Regions from separate parts of the Burkholderia sp. LMU1-1-1.1 genome, predicted to be linked through region 1. Evidence: predicted binding sites of a transcription regulator. Region 1 holds the regulator's gene; the other holds the start of a gene.

Region 1 (7,338 bases):
CCCGCGCAAAGGTGATTTGATGACCGAGCTGACTTATGTGGAACGCGCCGCGCGCGTCAAGCTGATGATCTTCGACGTCGACGGCGTGCTGACCGACGGCAGCCTGCATTACGGCGCCGACGGCGAGGCCCTGAAGACCTTCAACGTGTACGACGGCCTGGGCATCAAGCTGCTGCAGGAATCCGGCGTGCAGACGGCCATCATCAGCGCGCGCGTGTCGCCGCAGGTGGTCAAGCGCGCCGCCGACCTCGGCATCGGCTTCCTGCACCAGGGCGGCCACGACAAGCTGACGCCGTTCAACGCGCTGCTGGAAAAGACCGGGCTGACGGCCGAGCAGGTCGGCTTCATCGGCGACGACATCGTCGACCTGCCGATCTTGACGCGGGTCGGCTTCGCGGTGGCGGTGCCGGGCGGACGCAAGGAGGTGCTCGAGCGCGCGCACCACACCACGGTGGCGCAGGGCGGACGCGGCGCCGTGCGCGAAGTGTGCGAACTGCTGTTGCACGCGCAGGGCACGTACGAGCGCGTGCTGGCGCAGTTCATGGTGTGATGGAGTGTAATCATGCGTAAAAGAACAGCACATCGCTGGCAGCTGACCTTGACGATGATCATCGGCGTGTTTGTCGCCGTCGGCAGCTTTTGGCTGGTGCAAGTGGTCAACCAGTCCGGCCAGGAGCAGCAGGCGGACCAGTTCCTCAACGAGCCGGACTACATCATCGACCGCTTCAGCCTGGTGCGCATGACCAAGGAGGGCAGGCCGGCGTATATCGTTTCCGGCGACAAGCTGACCCACCGGCCGATCGACGACTCGTCCGATATCGACAAGCCGTTCCTCAACAGCCTGTCGGGCCAGCAGCCGCCGATGACGATCCACGCCGATACCGCGCGGGTCGACCAGAACAACACGCGTGTCACGCTCAACGGCAACGTCGACGTGGTGCGGCCGGCCTCGCCGAAGGCCGAGGCGATGCACCTGCAGACCAGCACCCTGACCGTGTTCCCGGACGAGGAACGGATGGAAACCAAGGCGCCGGTGCAGATGAAGCTGGGTAACATGACTTCCAGCGGCACCGGCATGAAAACCAATAACGCGACGCGCCAGCTGCAGCTGGGCGGACGCGGAACGATCACGATGCCGCCGAAGGCGCCGCGCTAATACAAGAGACACCGATATGAAGGACACGATGATGAAGAAACTGATACTGTCGGCCGCGCTGCTACTGGCCGCCATGGGCGCGGCCCACGCCGAAAAAGCCGACTCCAACAAGCCGACCGAGATTTCCTTCGACAACCTCGACGCCGACGACGTCAAGCAGATCAAGACCTTCACCGGCAACGTCGTGCTGACCCGCGGCACTTTGCTGATGAAGTCGCCGAAGGCGGTGGTCACCGAAGATCCGGAAGGCTACCAGCTCGTGGTGCTGACCGGCGCGCCGGGCGTGCAGGCGACGTTCCGCCAAAAGCTCGACGGCGCCGGCGACCAGTGGGTCGAGGGCCGCGCCGACCGCATCGAATACGACGGCAAGACCGAGCTGGTCAAGCTGTTCTCGAAGGCGCAGATCAAGAAGCTGGAGGGCAGCAAGAACGCCAGCCAGGTCGACGGCGAGTTCATCTCCTATGACAGCCGGCGCGAATTCTTCGCCGTGAAAAACACCGCCACCGGCGAAAGCAAACCGGGCGGCGGCCGCAGCACCATGGTGATCCAGCCGTCGAACAAGCAGGCGCCCGCGCCCGCTCCCGCCACCAATCCAGCGGCGGGGAAATAAGCATGGAGCCAACATGCGGTAGCACCCTGATCGTGCGCGGCCTGCAAAAGACCTACGGCAAGCGCCAGGTCGTGCATGACGTCTCGCTGCAGGTCGAATGCGGCGAAGTGGTCGGCCTGCTCGGCCCCAACGGCGCCGGCAAGACCACCTCGTTCTACATGATCGTCGGCCTGGTGCCGTCGGACGCCGGCACCATCGACATCAGCGGCGTCGACATCTCCTCGCTGCCGATCCACCGCCGGGCCTCGCTCGGCCTGTCCTACCTGCCACAGGAGGCTTCGGTGTTCCGCAAGCTGACCGTGGAAGAGAATATCCGCGCCGTCCTCGAAATCCAGAAAGTGGACGGCAAGCCTTTATCCAAGGCTGCCATTGATGAACGGCTCAATACCCTGCTGGCCGATTTGCAAATCGAAAAGCTGCGCGAAAACCAGGCGCTGTCGCTGTCCGGCGGCGAACGCCGCCGCGTGGAGATCGCCCGCGCGCTGGCCACCAACCCGCGCTTCGTGCTGCTTGACGAACCTTTCGCCGGGGTCGACCCGATTGCCGTCATTGAGATCCAGCGCATCGTGCGCTTCCTCAAGGAACGCAATATCGGCGTCCTCATTACCGATCACAATGTGCGCGAGACGCTGGGCATTTGCGACCGCGCATATATCATCAACCAGGGCTCGGTTCTGGCTTCAGGCCGGCCGGACGACATCATCGCCGACGAGTCGGTCCGCCGCGTGTACCTGGGTGAACACTTCCGGATGTAAATAGGCCCCATGAAACAGTCATTGCAACTGCGCACGTCGCAGCACCTCGCGCTGACACCCCAGCTGCAGCAGTCGATCCGTCTGCTGCAGCTGTCCACGCTGGAGCTGCACCAGGAGCTCGAGCAACTGCTCACCGACAACCCCCTGCTCGAGCGTCTGGACGACCCGCTCGACCGATCGCTGCGGCTGTTGTCCGACGGCGCCATCAGCCAGCAGGCGCCGTCCGGCGAGGCGCCGCCCGAAGGCCCGCCGGGCCAGCAGGACGCGCCGGCCGCCGCCGACGCCGACCCCTACGACGGCCCCGCCGCCGATACCGAAAGTACCAGCAGCGAGGCCGACGTCGACTGGAGCGACGCCGGCCGCAGCAAGGCCCCCGACGACGAGGACGCGCGTCCCCAACTGGAGGCCAACCACTGCACGCTGCGCGAGCATCTGATGGAGCAGATGCGGGTGACCGTGCTGGAGACGCGCGACCGCGCGCTGGTCGAGCTGATCATCGACGCGCTCGACGAGAACGGCTACCTGGAGGAGCCGCTGGAGGAGATCCACGCGCGCCTGCCGGAGGAACTGGAAGTCGACATCGACGAACTGCGCACCGCCTTGTCGATGCTGCAAAGCTTCGACCCGATGGGCGTGGGCGCGCGCAACGCCTCCGAATGCCTGGCGCTGCAGATCAAGCGCCTGCCGGGCATCGCGCTGGTGACGCGGCGCATGGCGCTGACCATCGTCGAGAACCATCTGACCTGGTTCGCCCAGCGCGATTTCAACAAGCTGAAAAAGGCGCTGGTGTGCGACGACGAGGACTTGCGCGAGGCGCAGGCCGTCATCCGCCTGTGCAATCCGCATCCGGGTTCGGCCTTCGCCTCGGACGTGTCCGACTACGTGGTGCCGGACGTGATCGTCAAGAAGGCGCGCAACGGCTGGCAGGTCAGCCTCAACAACGACGTCATGCCGCGCCTGCGGGTCAACGCCATGTACGCCAACCTGCTCAAGCAGGGCAAGGGCGAGGGCGCGATGGGCGCCCAGTTGCAGGAAGCCAAGTGGCTGATCAAGAATATGCGCCAGCGCTTCGACACCATCCTGCGCGTGGCGCAGGCGATAGTAGAAAGGCAAAAGAACTTTTTCTCGCACGGCGCGGTTGCCATGCGCCCCCTTGTGCTTCGCGAAATTGCTGATACACTGGGTTTACACGAGAGCACTATTTCTCGGGTGACGACTCAAAAGTACATGCTGACGCCGCACGGCATGTTTGAGTTGAAATATTTCTTTGGTAGCCACGTCGCCACCGAAGCGGGCGGTGAAGCAAGTTCGACGGCGATACGGGCACTCATCGTGCAATTGACAGGAGCTGAAGACCCTAAAAATCCTTTATCCGACAGTAAGATTGCGGACATGCTGGGGGAACAAGGCATGGTGATTGCGCGACGGACTGTTGCCAAATATCGCGAAGCGTTGAAAATCCCTCCCGTTAGTCTCCGCAAGTCTTTGTAGTTACTTGGTCACTGTGCGCCCGGCCGCAATGGGCGCGGCACTGACCGTAAGCGACATTTATCTTTAGGAGCGTGTATGAATCTGACCATCAGTGGACATCATCTCGAAGTGACCGCGGCCATCCGCGAATACGTACAGAGCAAACTGGAACGTGTCACTCGTCACTTCGATCAAGTTATTGATATTGCTGTCATCCTGACTGTAGATAACCTTAAAGAGAAATCCAAACGCCAGAAGGCTGAAATCAATCTGCGCATGTCGGGTAAAACCGTGTACGTGGAAAGCCTGTCGCAAGACCTGTACGCCGCGATCGACACCCTGGTCGACAAGCTCGACCGTCAGGTCATGAAATACAAATCCAAAGTTCAGCAGCACGGCCACGATGCGATCAAGCATCTCCCGGATAGCTACGAACCCGCTGCCGCCGCCCTATAACAACGGCCTCCGGCACCATCCAACAAAGGGCGCAAGGGCGCCCTTTTTTGTGTCCGCGTTTTATGTCCACCTCGATTCGATGAAAATAATTTATCCCGTTTCGGCGGCGACGCCGCGCGCGCGGAAGTGGCGGTAGAATAGGTTTTTCATCACGGGTCGCGACATCATGAGTGAATGGGTCCACACCAGCATCGTCAACGGCACCGGCTTCATCACCCTCGACCGGCCCCGGGCGTTGAACTCGCTGTCGTTGGAGATGCTGCGCGCCATCACGGCGGCGCTGCTGGCGTGGCGCGACGACTCCGATGTCGCCGCCGTCGTCATCCGTGGCAGCAGCGAAAAGGCTTTCTGCGCCGGCGGCGACATCCGTTTCTTCTACGACGCCGGCCGCGCCACGCCACAAACGGGCAGCGCGCCGATCGAGGATTTCTTCACCGAGGAGTACTCGCTCAACCATCTGGTGCACAGCTACCCCAAGCCCTACATCGCGCTGATGGATGGGGTGGTCATGGGCGGCGGCATGGGCATCGCGCAGAGCGGGCCGGACGGCCGGGTGCGCATCGTCACCGAGCGCACCAAGATGGCGATGCCGGAGGTGAACATCGGCCTGTTCCCGGATGTCGGCGGCAGCTATTTCCTGTCGCGCGCGCCGGGCGGCCTGGGCCGCTATCTCGGCGTGACCGGCGCGACGATAGGCGCGGCCGACGCGCTGTATGCCGGCCTGGCCGATCATTATGTGCCCGCGGACGAGCTGGAGCTGCTGTATGCGATCCTGGAGTCGACGCCCGGCGCGGAGTTGGTCGAGGCGATCGCGGCTTTTGCGGAGCCGTTCAGGGACGCGGTCGGGGTGGGCAAGCTGGAGGCGGAGCGTGGGGCCATCGACCGCCACTTCGGCGCCGGGTCGGTGCCGGCCATTGTCGCTTCGCTGGAGTCGGATACCAGCCCGTTCGCGCGGGCCACCGTGCGGACGATGGCGAGCCGGTCGCCGTTGATGATGAGCGTGACGCACGAGTTGATCGAGCGCGGGGCGGCGCTGGACATGGGCGGCTGCCTGCGCATGGAGCGCGCGCTGGTCAGGCGTGTGTTTGAACACGGCGAGGTCATCGAAGGCGTGCGCGCGCTCGTCATCGACAAGGACGGTGCGCCGAAATGGAATCCGCCGTCGTTGGAGCAGGTGACCGAGGAAATGGTGCGGCGCCTGTTCGAGCCCGTGTGGCCGGAATACGCCCACCCGCTGCGGCATCTTTGACCGCAAACCGGCAACGGTTTTGCGGCCCGCGCCGAAAAAAAACATCTCCGTGGTCGGCGGACGTTCTTGGCTACTGCTCCCTGTGCCGTAACACCACCCGCTCGTTCGGATGGAAATACGCGGCTAACTTTTCCGCCATATACACCGACCGGTGTTGTCCGCCGGTGCACCCCAGCGCCACCGTCAAATAACTGCGGTTATCGGTCTTGAAGAACGGCAGCCATTTCTCGATGAAGGCACGGATATCGCCCATCATCTCGATGGCGCTCGGCTGCGCGTCGAGGAAATCGATCACCGGCGCGTCGCGCCCGGTCAGCGGCCGCAACGTCAAATCGTAATACGGATTCGGCAGCGCGCGCACGTCGAACACGAAGTCCGCGTCCATCGGCACGCCCAGCTTGAAGGCGAACGATTCGAAGAACAAGGTCAGCGGCGCCCCCTCGCTGGCGACCAGATCCTTGACCCAGGCGCGCAGCTTGTTGGCGCTCAGTTCCGACGTGTCGACCACGTGGCCCAGCTGTTCGATGGCCGACAGCCGCTCGCGCTCTTCCATGATGCATTCGATCAAGGTGCGGCGCGCGGCCGGATTCTGCCCCGGACGCAACTCGTGCGACAGCGGGTGGCTGCGGCGCGTCTCCGAGAAGCGCGCCACCAGCGAGTGCGTGTTAGCGGTGAGGAACATGACCTTGACGTCGTGCCCCTCTTCGCGCAGCCGCTTGACGTCGGCCGGCAGCGAGGCCAGCGATTCGGCGCTGCGGGCGTCGACGGCCACCGCCAGCGCCTGCAAGCCTTCCTCGGCCAAGGTCGAAACCAGGTTCGACAGCAACGCCGGCGGCAGGTTGTCGACGCAATAGTGGCCGGTGTCTTCCAGCACGTTCAGGGCCACCGATTTGCCGGAGCCGGATATGCCTGTGATGAGGACGATGCGCATGTCAATCTCCGCTCATGGCTTGCCGCTGGCGCTCCATGAACTCCTGTAGTGTGTCGATGCCGCGCAATTGCAGTATCGTGTTGCGGACGGCGGCCTCCAGCAGCACCGCGATGTTGCGGCCGGCCGCCACGGGAATGACGACCTTGCGGATCGGCAGGCCCAGCACGTCCTCGGTCGGGAACTGGAACGGCAGCCGTTCCACTTCCTCCTCCAGCGCGCCGCGCCGCACCAGATGCACGATCAGTTTCAGGCGCATCTTGCGGCGCACCGCCGTCTCGCCGAAGATCGCCTTGATGTCCAGCAGGCCCAGCCCGCGCACTTCCAGCAGATTCTGCAGCAGGGCGGGGCAGCGGCCCTCGATCATGTTCGGCGCGATGCGCGAAAACTCCACCGCGTCGTCGGCCACCAGGCCGTGCGAGCGCGAAATCAGTTCCAGGCCCAGCTCGCTTTTGCCGAGGCCGGAGTCGCCGGTGATCAGCACGCCCACGCCGAGCACGTCCATGAAGACGCCGTGCATGATGATGCGTTGCGCCAGCTTCTTGGAAAGATACACGCGCAGGAAGTCGATCACCTGTGCGGCAGGTAACGGAGTGGAGAACAGCGGGATGTTTTTTTCGTCGCAGATGGCGAGGATGTCGGGCGGCGTTTCCAGGCCCTGGGCGATGATCAGCGCCGGCGGGCCGCCAGCGATCAGCTCGCCGATGACGTGGG
Region 2 (7,338 bases), on a different contig from region 1:
ACCTGTATGTCGACGGCCTGGACTTCTTCGCCTTCGGCGCGCGCCAGGCCACCTTCGCCGCCTGCGCCAAGCTCGGCATTCCGGCCATCACGGCAGCGCCGCTCGGCATGGGCACGGCCGTGCTCAATTTCATGCCGGGGGAAATGACGTTCGAGGAATACTTCGGCTGGGGCAACCTGCCCGACGACGAAAAGGCGCTGCGCTTCCTGGTCGGGCTGGCGCCGGCCGGACTGCACGGCCGCTATCTGGTCGATCCGTCCAGCATCAATCTGAAGGAGAAGCGCGGCCCCTCCACCATCATGGGCTGCGAGTTGTGCGCCGGTGCCGCCGCCACCGAGGCGCTCAAGATCATGCTCAACCGCGGCGACATATTGGCCGCGCCGCGCGGCTATCAGTTCGACGGCTATCGCAACAAGCTGGTGCGCACCTGGCGTCCCGGCGGCAACCGCCACCCGTTGCAACGGCTGGCGATGATGCTGGCCAGGCGGCGCCGTCCCGGAGACGAATCATGAGCAAGATGGAACAACATCTGGACGCCACCCTGGAACAGATCCTCGAGCTGGCGCGCTGGGCGCCCAGCGGCGACAACACCCAGCCGTGGCGCTTCGAGATCCTCGACACGCGCCGCCTGATCGTGCACGGCCACGACACGCGCGACCACTGCGTCTACGACCTGGACGGCCACCCGAGCCAGATCTCGCTCGGCGCGCTGCTCGAAACGATGGCCATCGCCGCCAGCGGCTTCGGGCTTGAGATGCAAGCCGCGCGCCGGCCGGAGGCGCCCGAGGCGCGCCCGACGTTCATCGTCGACTTCGTGCCGGCACCACGACTGGAAGCCGATCCGCTGGCCGACTTCATCCTGCCGCGCAGCGTGCAGCGCCGGCCGCTGAGCCGGCGCCCGTTGACGACGACCGAGAAGACCGCGCTGGCCGCCACGCTGCCGCCGGGCTTCGGCGTGACCTGGCTCGAAGGCCGCCAGCGCGCGGCGGCGGCGCGTTTGATGTACCGCAACGCCAAGCTGCGGCTGACGATGCCGGAGGCGCACCAGGTGCACCAGGCCGTCATCGAATGGAACGCCCGCTACAGCGAGGACCGCATGCCGGACCAGGCGCTGGGCGTGGACGCGCTGACCGCCAAACTGATGCGCTGGATCATGCGCGACTGGCGCCGCGTGGAATTCTTCAACACCTGGCTGGCCGGCACGGTGGCGCCGCGCGTGCAGATGGACCTGATCCCCGGCCTGGCGTGCGCCGCCCACTTCGTGCTGACGGCGGATCACCGCCCGCACAAGATCGACGACTACGTGACGGCGGGCCGGGCCATGCAGCGCTTCTGGCTGACGGCCACGGCGCAGGGCCTGCAATTGCAGCCGGAGCTGACGCCGCTGATCTTTTCACGCTACGTGCGCGACGGCCGCGTGTTTTCCGGCACGCCGGGCATGCAGCAGCGCGCGGCCGAGCTGGCGCGACAGGGCGAGCTGCTGGTCGGCAGACAGGTGTGGGAGACGGCCGTGTTCATGGGCCGCATCGGCGCCGGCGCTCCGGCGGCGGCGCGCTCGATCCGCAAGCCGCTCAACGAACTGCTGGTCGGCCCGCCGGCCGGGAGCCGCTGATGCGCGCCATCAAACCGTTGCAGATCGCCGTCTTCCTGGGCCTGCTGGCACTGATCCTGGCGCTGGGCCTGGGCGCCACCGCGCTGCTGCTGGGCAGCCTGCCGCTGGGCGACTTTCGCGGCGTGACGCTGCTGCTGGCGGCCGTGCTGCTGACCTATCTGGCGGCCTTCGCGGTCTACCGCTGTTTCCTGTTCATCATGCCGCTTCGCGAGGGAGAGGTGGCCGAGAATTCGCGCCACGAACTGGCCGCCAACGTCAACATCCTGTTCTACCTGCTGCTGTTCAATTCGCTGATCCGCACGCACTTCATCCCGGTGCCGATCGTGCGGTTGATCTATCTGGCACTCGGCGCCGAACTGGGCGCCAACACCTACAGCGCCGGCGCCCTGCTCGACCCGCCGCTCACGCGCATCGGCAGCAACACCATCATCGGCCACGACGCGGTGATCTTCGCGCACGTGATCGAAGGCAACAGGCTGGAACTGAAAGCCGTCGTCGTCGGCGACACCGTCACCATCGGCGCCAAGGCGGTGGTGATGGCGGGCGTGCGCATCGGCGACCACGCCATCGTCTCGGCCGGCGCGGTGGTGACGAAGGACACGCACATCGGCGCCGGCGAAGTCTGGGGTGGCATTCCGGCGCGCAAAATCAAAGCAGCCCCGACAGTAAAGGCTAGCGAGCTGAACTAGAGCAATGAGCTGGAGCAAACAAGTGCCGGAATTTTTTACGCACTGTTCGATCCGCAACACGGATCGCGGCGCAAGCCCTTGAATCCACTGGCTTCGTCCAAGCTGGCAGGGGTTTTGCTGAAGAGGTGGAGCGACCTTGATTTCCAGGGTCTTCTATTTCTTGGGGAACAGCTATGAACTATTACAAACCCGCCGCCGCCATCCTCGCCGCCGCGCTGGCCGCGCCGTTCGCCGCGCTCGGCGCCCCCGTGGTCGGCCTCGATCCCACCGGCACCGGCACCTACACCACCTATGCCGACCTGTGGACCAACATCACCGACACCGCCGTGGTCAACGGCTTCATCCCGGGCGCCACCGTCGGCGGTCCCGGCGGCATCGCGCCGTATCTGGCCGATCTGCACACGCAGACCGTCATCGGCACCATGAGCAACAGCAATATCGGCGCCATCGTCACGCCGCCCGGCCTCAACACCAGCTTCGAGCTGACCAAGATCGTGCGCTTCGAGGAGCTGGTCACGTCGCAGAACGCCACCACCGCGACCTTCGGGCTGGCGCCGAGCCAGTCGGCGGCGATGGACGTCGATCCCACCCGCGCCGGCGTGCAGAACTTCGCCGTGTTCTTCGACCAGATCACCCCCGGCGGTCCCAGCCAGGCCGTGCCCGGCAATGGCGTCAACACGGTGCGCTGCTATGGCGCCGGCGTCACCGGCGGCGCCGCCAACGGTTGCGGCGGCGCCGCCGGCGATCCGGACGGCGACGGCGTCATGATCCTGTCGGGCCACCTGGTCTTCAACGTCGCCAGCTTCACCGCCAGCGGCGCCGTCGGCACCGGTTCGTTCGATACCCGCTTCGTCATCGACTATGTCGATCCCGCCTACCTCGACATCGTCACCGGCTCGGTGTTCATCGACAAGTTCACCGGCACCACCAATGTGCCGTCGTTCTTTACACCGACCTCAATGTGGGACGGCGCCACGCCCACCACCGTGCCGTTCCTGAAGGTGGACTCCTCGCAATCCTTCGCCGTGCCGGAGCCCGGCACCGTGGCCATCATCGGGCTGGGCCTGGCCGGGCTGGCGCTGAGCAAACGCCGCAAGATCGACGTCCGGTCCTGATCCACTGTTTGCCGCTGCGGCGACAGCTTCGTCTCCGGCGTTTTTCAACGGACCCGGCGCCATGCCCGCGGTCCGTTTTTTTAGACGGTATTTTTTACATCCCTTGCAAAAACATAGCGTCGGCGTTGCGCAAGTGCTTGATTCCTCACGGTTCACCTTGCTTGGCAAGGGTTTTGCTCTATAGGCCATACGATCCCGATTTCCGGGGTCCCCTCAACTCCAGGGAGCACACACATGAACATCCTCAAACCCGCACTGGCCGCCGCCGCGATCGCTACTGCCCTGGCCGCGCCGCTCACCGCCAGCGCCGGCCCCACTGTGGGCCTCGATGTCACCGGCAGCGGCGCCTACAGCACCTACGCCGATCTGTGGACCAATGTGACCGACACCGGCCTGGCCACCGGCTTCATCCCCGGCATCACCGTCGGCCCCGGCGGCGCCGCGCCCTACCTGACCGAGCTGCGGTCGCAGATGGTCATCGGCACCATGTCGAACAGCAACGTGCCGGCCATCGTCACGCCCGCCGGCTTGAACACCACCTTCGAAATCAGCAAGGTGGTGCGCTTCCAGGAGCTGGTCGACCTGCAGACGCCGACCAGCGCCCACTTCACGTTGCCGCCATCGCAGTCGGCCGCGATGGACGTCGATCCGCTGCGCGCCGGCGTGCAGAACCTCGCCATCTACTTCGACCAGATCACCCCCGGCCCCGGCAGCAGCCGCGCCGTGCCCGGCAACGGCGCCAACACCGTGCGCTGCTACGGCACCGGTTCGACCTCGACCGGTTGCGGCACCTCCCCCGGCGACACCGACGGCGACGGCATCATCATCCTGTCGGGCCACCTGGTGTTCAACGACGCCAGCTTCACCGCCAGCGGCGCGGTCGGCACCGGCTCGTTCGATTCGCGCTTCATGATCGACTACGTCGATCCGGCCTACCTGGACATCGTCACCGGTTCCATCTTCCAGGACAAAGTCACCGGCACCACCAACGTACCCTCGTTCTTCACGCCGACGATGATGTGGGACGGCGCCACGCCCACCACGGTGCCGTTCCTGAAGGTCGATTCCTCGCAGTCCTTCGCCGCCCTGGCGGTGCCGGAACCCGGCACCCTGGCCATCATGGGCCTGGGCTTCGCCGGCCTGGCAATGGGCAGCCGCCGGAAAGGCAAGACCGGGAACAAATCCTGACACGGCGGTTGTGTAACTTTGGCGGACCCTGGCGGCGTACCTCGGTCCGTTTTTTTTCGCCCGGATGTCATCCGCTCACAACGGCAACAGCTTGAGCAGTAGCCCCGACAACCGGGCGCCGGCGTCGTAGCGGACGAACTGCTCGGCGACCTTGCGCGCGGACGCCGTGGCGCCGGGCTGTTCGAGCAAGTCGAGGACGGCGCGGCGCACCGCGTCCTCGCTCAGGCGGTCCGAGCGCAACAAGGCGCCGGCGCCGCTGGCCACCACGCCATGCATGTTCAAGTACTGATCGAGGTTGCCGGCGATGCCCAGCACCGGCACGCACGCGCTCAACGCCTGCTGGCTGGTCGGACTGCCTCCGTTGCAGATGACCAGGCTGGAGCGCCGCGCCGCCTCGATGCCCGGCAAATAGGCGGCCACGCGCGCGTTGGGCGGGACCGCCATCGTCCCCACATTGCCGGCGGTCGCGGCGATCACGCTGACCGGCAGCGGCGCCAACGCCTGCAACACCCGCGGCAGCAACGCGCCCCGCCCGGAGCTGCCCAGCGTCACATAGACGACCGGCCTGGCCGCCGGCAAGGCGTCCCACCAGTCCGGCAAGCCGGTGGGCGGCGACCACGTCACCGGCCCCAGATAGCAATGGGTGGACGGCAAGTTCGTCGCCGGGAACATCTCGGGGATGTCGGCATACAGCACGTGGTCGGCGTCGGTGTAGACGCGGCGCAAATCGTGGCCCAGCGGCGCCAGCCGGTACGCGCGCCGCACCTGGTTGAGCGGCGCGCTGTGCAGCGCGAACGCCAGCGGGCGCGCCAGCTTGAACAGAAGATCGGCGACAGCGATCGGCAGCACGCGCGACAGGCCGATCGCCGGCACCTGGTAATGCTGCCGCACGTAGGGACTCCAGTAGGCGTTGATCAAGCCCACATACGGCACCCCGGCCAGCCGCGCGCTGACCGATAGCGACAGGCGGAAATCGCCGATCACCACATCCGGCCGCACCGCCTTCAACAGGCGCAGGTCGTCCTCGACATAGCGGCGCAGGGTCGCCGCGTCGTACACCGGCTTACCGGCGGCCAACGCGGCCAGGAAGCGCGCGCTGGAAATGCTGGTGACGCCCCAGCTGCGCACATCGCTGCCCTGGAAGAACATTTCATAGCCGGGCGCGCAGGCGAAGTGCACCTCGTAGCGCCGGCGGTCGAGCGTTCCGGCCAGCGCCAACGGCCGTCCCACGTGCGCCAACGTCACGGCCTCGGCCACAAACAAGATCTTTTTGAGTTCCATATCGCCAGCGTGAAGTGTGGTATCCGACGCCGTTTGAGCATGCGCAAATGTGCAGCCTTAGACCTAGATCAACATCGCCCTTGCCACATACATATATTTTTCCTAGTGGCACTCAAGAATCGCGTGCCGCGCACCGCCCGCGTCGACGCATTCGGCGCCCACTGTATCGTTGGGAACCGCCACGCGATGTTCAATTTCGAACGTTCCGGCCTGAGCCAGAAACTGACCATCATTTCCGTGCTGTCCACGGGCAGTGCCTTGATGCTGGTATTCATTGCCTTCGCCGTCACGTCGGTGCTCAACCACACCGACGACGAGCGCAAGCAACTGACGTCGCTGGCCGGCGTGATCGGCAACAACAGCATGATCGCGCTATCGCGCGGCGACCGCAAGCAAGCTGAACAGACGCTGGCGACGCTGGTCGACGAGGACGACATCCTGCAGGCGGCGCTGTACGACCGCGACGGCAAGCTGCTGGCGCGCTACGCGTCGGCGGACCTGCCGGACGACCAGCAAGCGCCCGCCCTGCTCGACATCCCGGCCGCCGGGCCGGAGGTGCGCAGCGAACGCACCGGTCCGCCGTGGGCGCCGGCCATGCGCCTGCAGCGCGACGTGCGCGGGCGCGACGCGCCGGCCGGCACCGTGCTGATCGAGCGCTCGCAGACGCGCATGTGGATCGACGTGCTGAAAAACCTCGGCGCGGCGGCGGTCGCGGCGGTGCTGTCGTTCATGACGGCGCTGCTGATGGCGGCGCGCTTCAAGGGCAGCGTGGCCGAGCCGGTGGGCAAGCTGATCGCGGCGGCCCAGCAGGTCAGCCGCGGCCAGCCCACCGAGCGCATCAGCCATCAGCGCAGCGACGAGCTCGGCGCGCTGATCGATAGCTTCAACGACATGCTGGCCCAGGTCGAGGCGCGCGACGCCGCGCTGGCGCAGTACCGCGACCAGCTCGAGCGCCAGGTCGGCGTGCGCACCGAGCAACTGGAAAAGGCCAAGAACGCGGCCGAGGCCGCCAGCCAGGCCAAGAGCGCCTTCCTGGCCACGATGAGCCACGAAATCCGCACGCCGATGAACGGCGTGCTGGGCATGACGGAGTTGCTGCTGGCCACGCGACTGAGCGAGCAGCAGCGCCACTACACCAGCATGGTCAAGCGTTCCGGCGAGCATTTGCTGGTGATCATCAACGACATTCTGGACTTCTCGAAGATCGAGGCCGGCAAGCTGACGGTGGAATACATCCATTTCAACTTCCGCGATCTGCTCGACGACATCGACAATGTCTTTTCGCCGCAGGCGCAGGCCAAGGGCATACGGCTGGAGCTGGCCATCGCCAACGACATCCCGGTGGCCATCTACGGCGACCCGAACCGCTTGCGCCAGGTGATCTTCAATCTGCTGGGTAACGCCGTCAAATTCACCGAGAGCGGCAAGATCACCGTCAAGGTCGCGGTGGTGC

The links. The regulator sigma-54, encoded in region 1, starts transcription at its own class of promoters, with help from an activator protein. The targets are predictions, from matches to a motif close to TGGCANGNAANCTGCTTT.
Region 2: MRBLMU1_RS25570 (PEP-CTERM sorting domain-containing protein) is a predicted target of sigma-54. The motif match lies at 3,579-3,596, and genes of this name have one in related genera.

What each region holds. Positions count from the first base shown of each region.
Region 1 covers NZ_JBEGHG010000086.1:54,518-61,855, forward strand. Annotated here, with positions in the region: gene MRBLMU1_RS31520 (KpsF/GutQ family sugar-phosphate isomerase) at 1-20, shown strand, start outside; gene MRBLMU1_RS31525 (KdsC family phosphatase) at 20-550, shown strand; gene lptC (LPS export ABC transporter periplasmic protein LptC) at 563-1,156, shown strand; gene lptA (lipopolysaccharide transport periplasmic protein LptA) at 1,188-1,766, shown strand; gene lptB (LPS export ABC transporter ATP-binding protein) at 1,769-2,521, shown strand; gene MRBLMU1_RS31545 (RNA polymerase factor sigma-54) at 2,531-4,012, shown strand; gene hpf (ribosome hibernation-promoting factor, HPF/YfiA family) at 4,088-4,447, shown strand; gene MRBLMU1_RS31555 (enoyl-CoA hydratase/isomerase family protein) at 4,614-5,696, shown strand; gene rapZ (RNase adapter RapZ) at 5,767-6,627, opposite strand; gene hprK (HPr(Ser) kinase/phosphatase) at 6,629-7,338, opposite strand, start outside.
Region 2 covers NZ_JBEGHG010000056.1:7,443-14,780, reverse strand. Annotated here, with positions in the region: gene MRBLMU1_RS25590 (ThiF family adenylyltransferase) at 1-512, shown strand, start outside; gene MRBLMU1_RS25585 (nitroreductase family protein) at 509-1,612, shown strand; gene MRBLMU1_RS25580 (acyltransferase) at 1,612-2,301, shown strand; gene MRBLMU1_RS25575 (PEP-CTERM sorting domain-containing protein) at 2,475-3,416, shown strand; gene MRBLMU1_RS25570 (PEP-CTERM sorting domain-containing protein) at 3,651-4,604, shown strand; gene MRBLMU1_RS25565 (glycosyltransferase) at 4,680-5,885, opposite strand; gene MRBLMU1_RS25560 (hybrid sensor histidine kinase/response regulator) at 6,072-7,338, shown strand, end outside.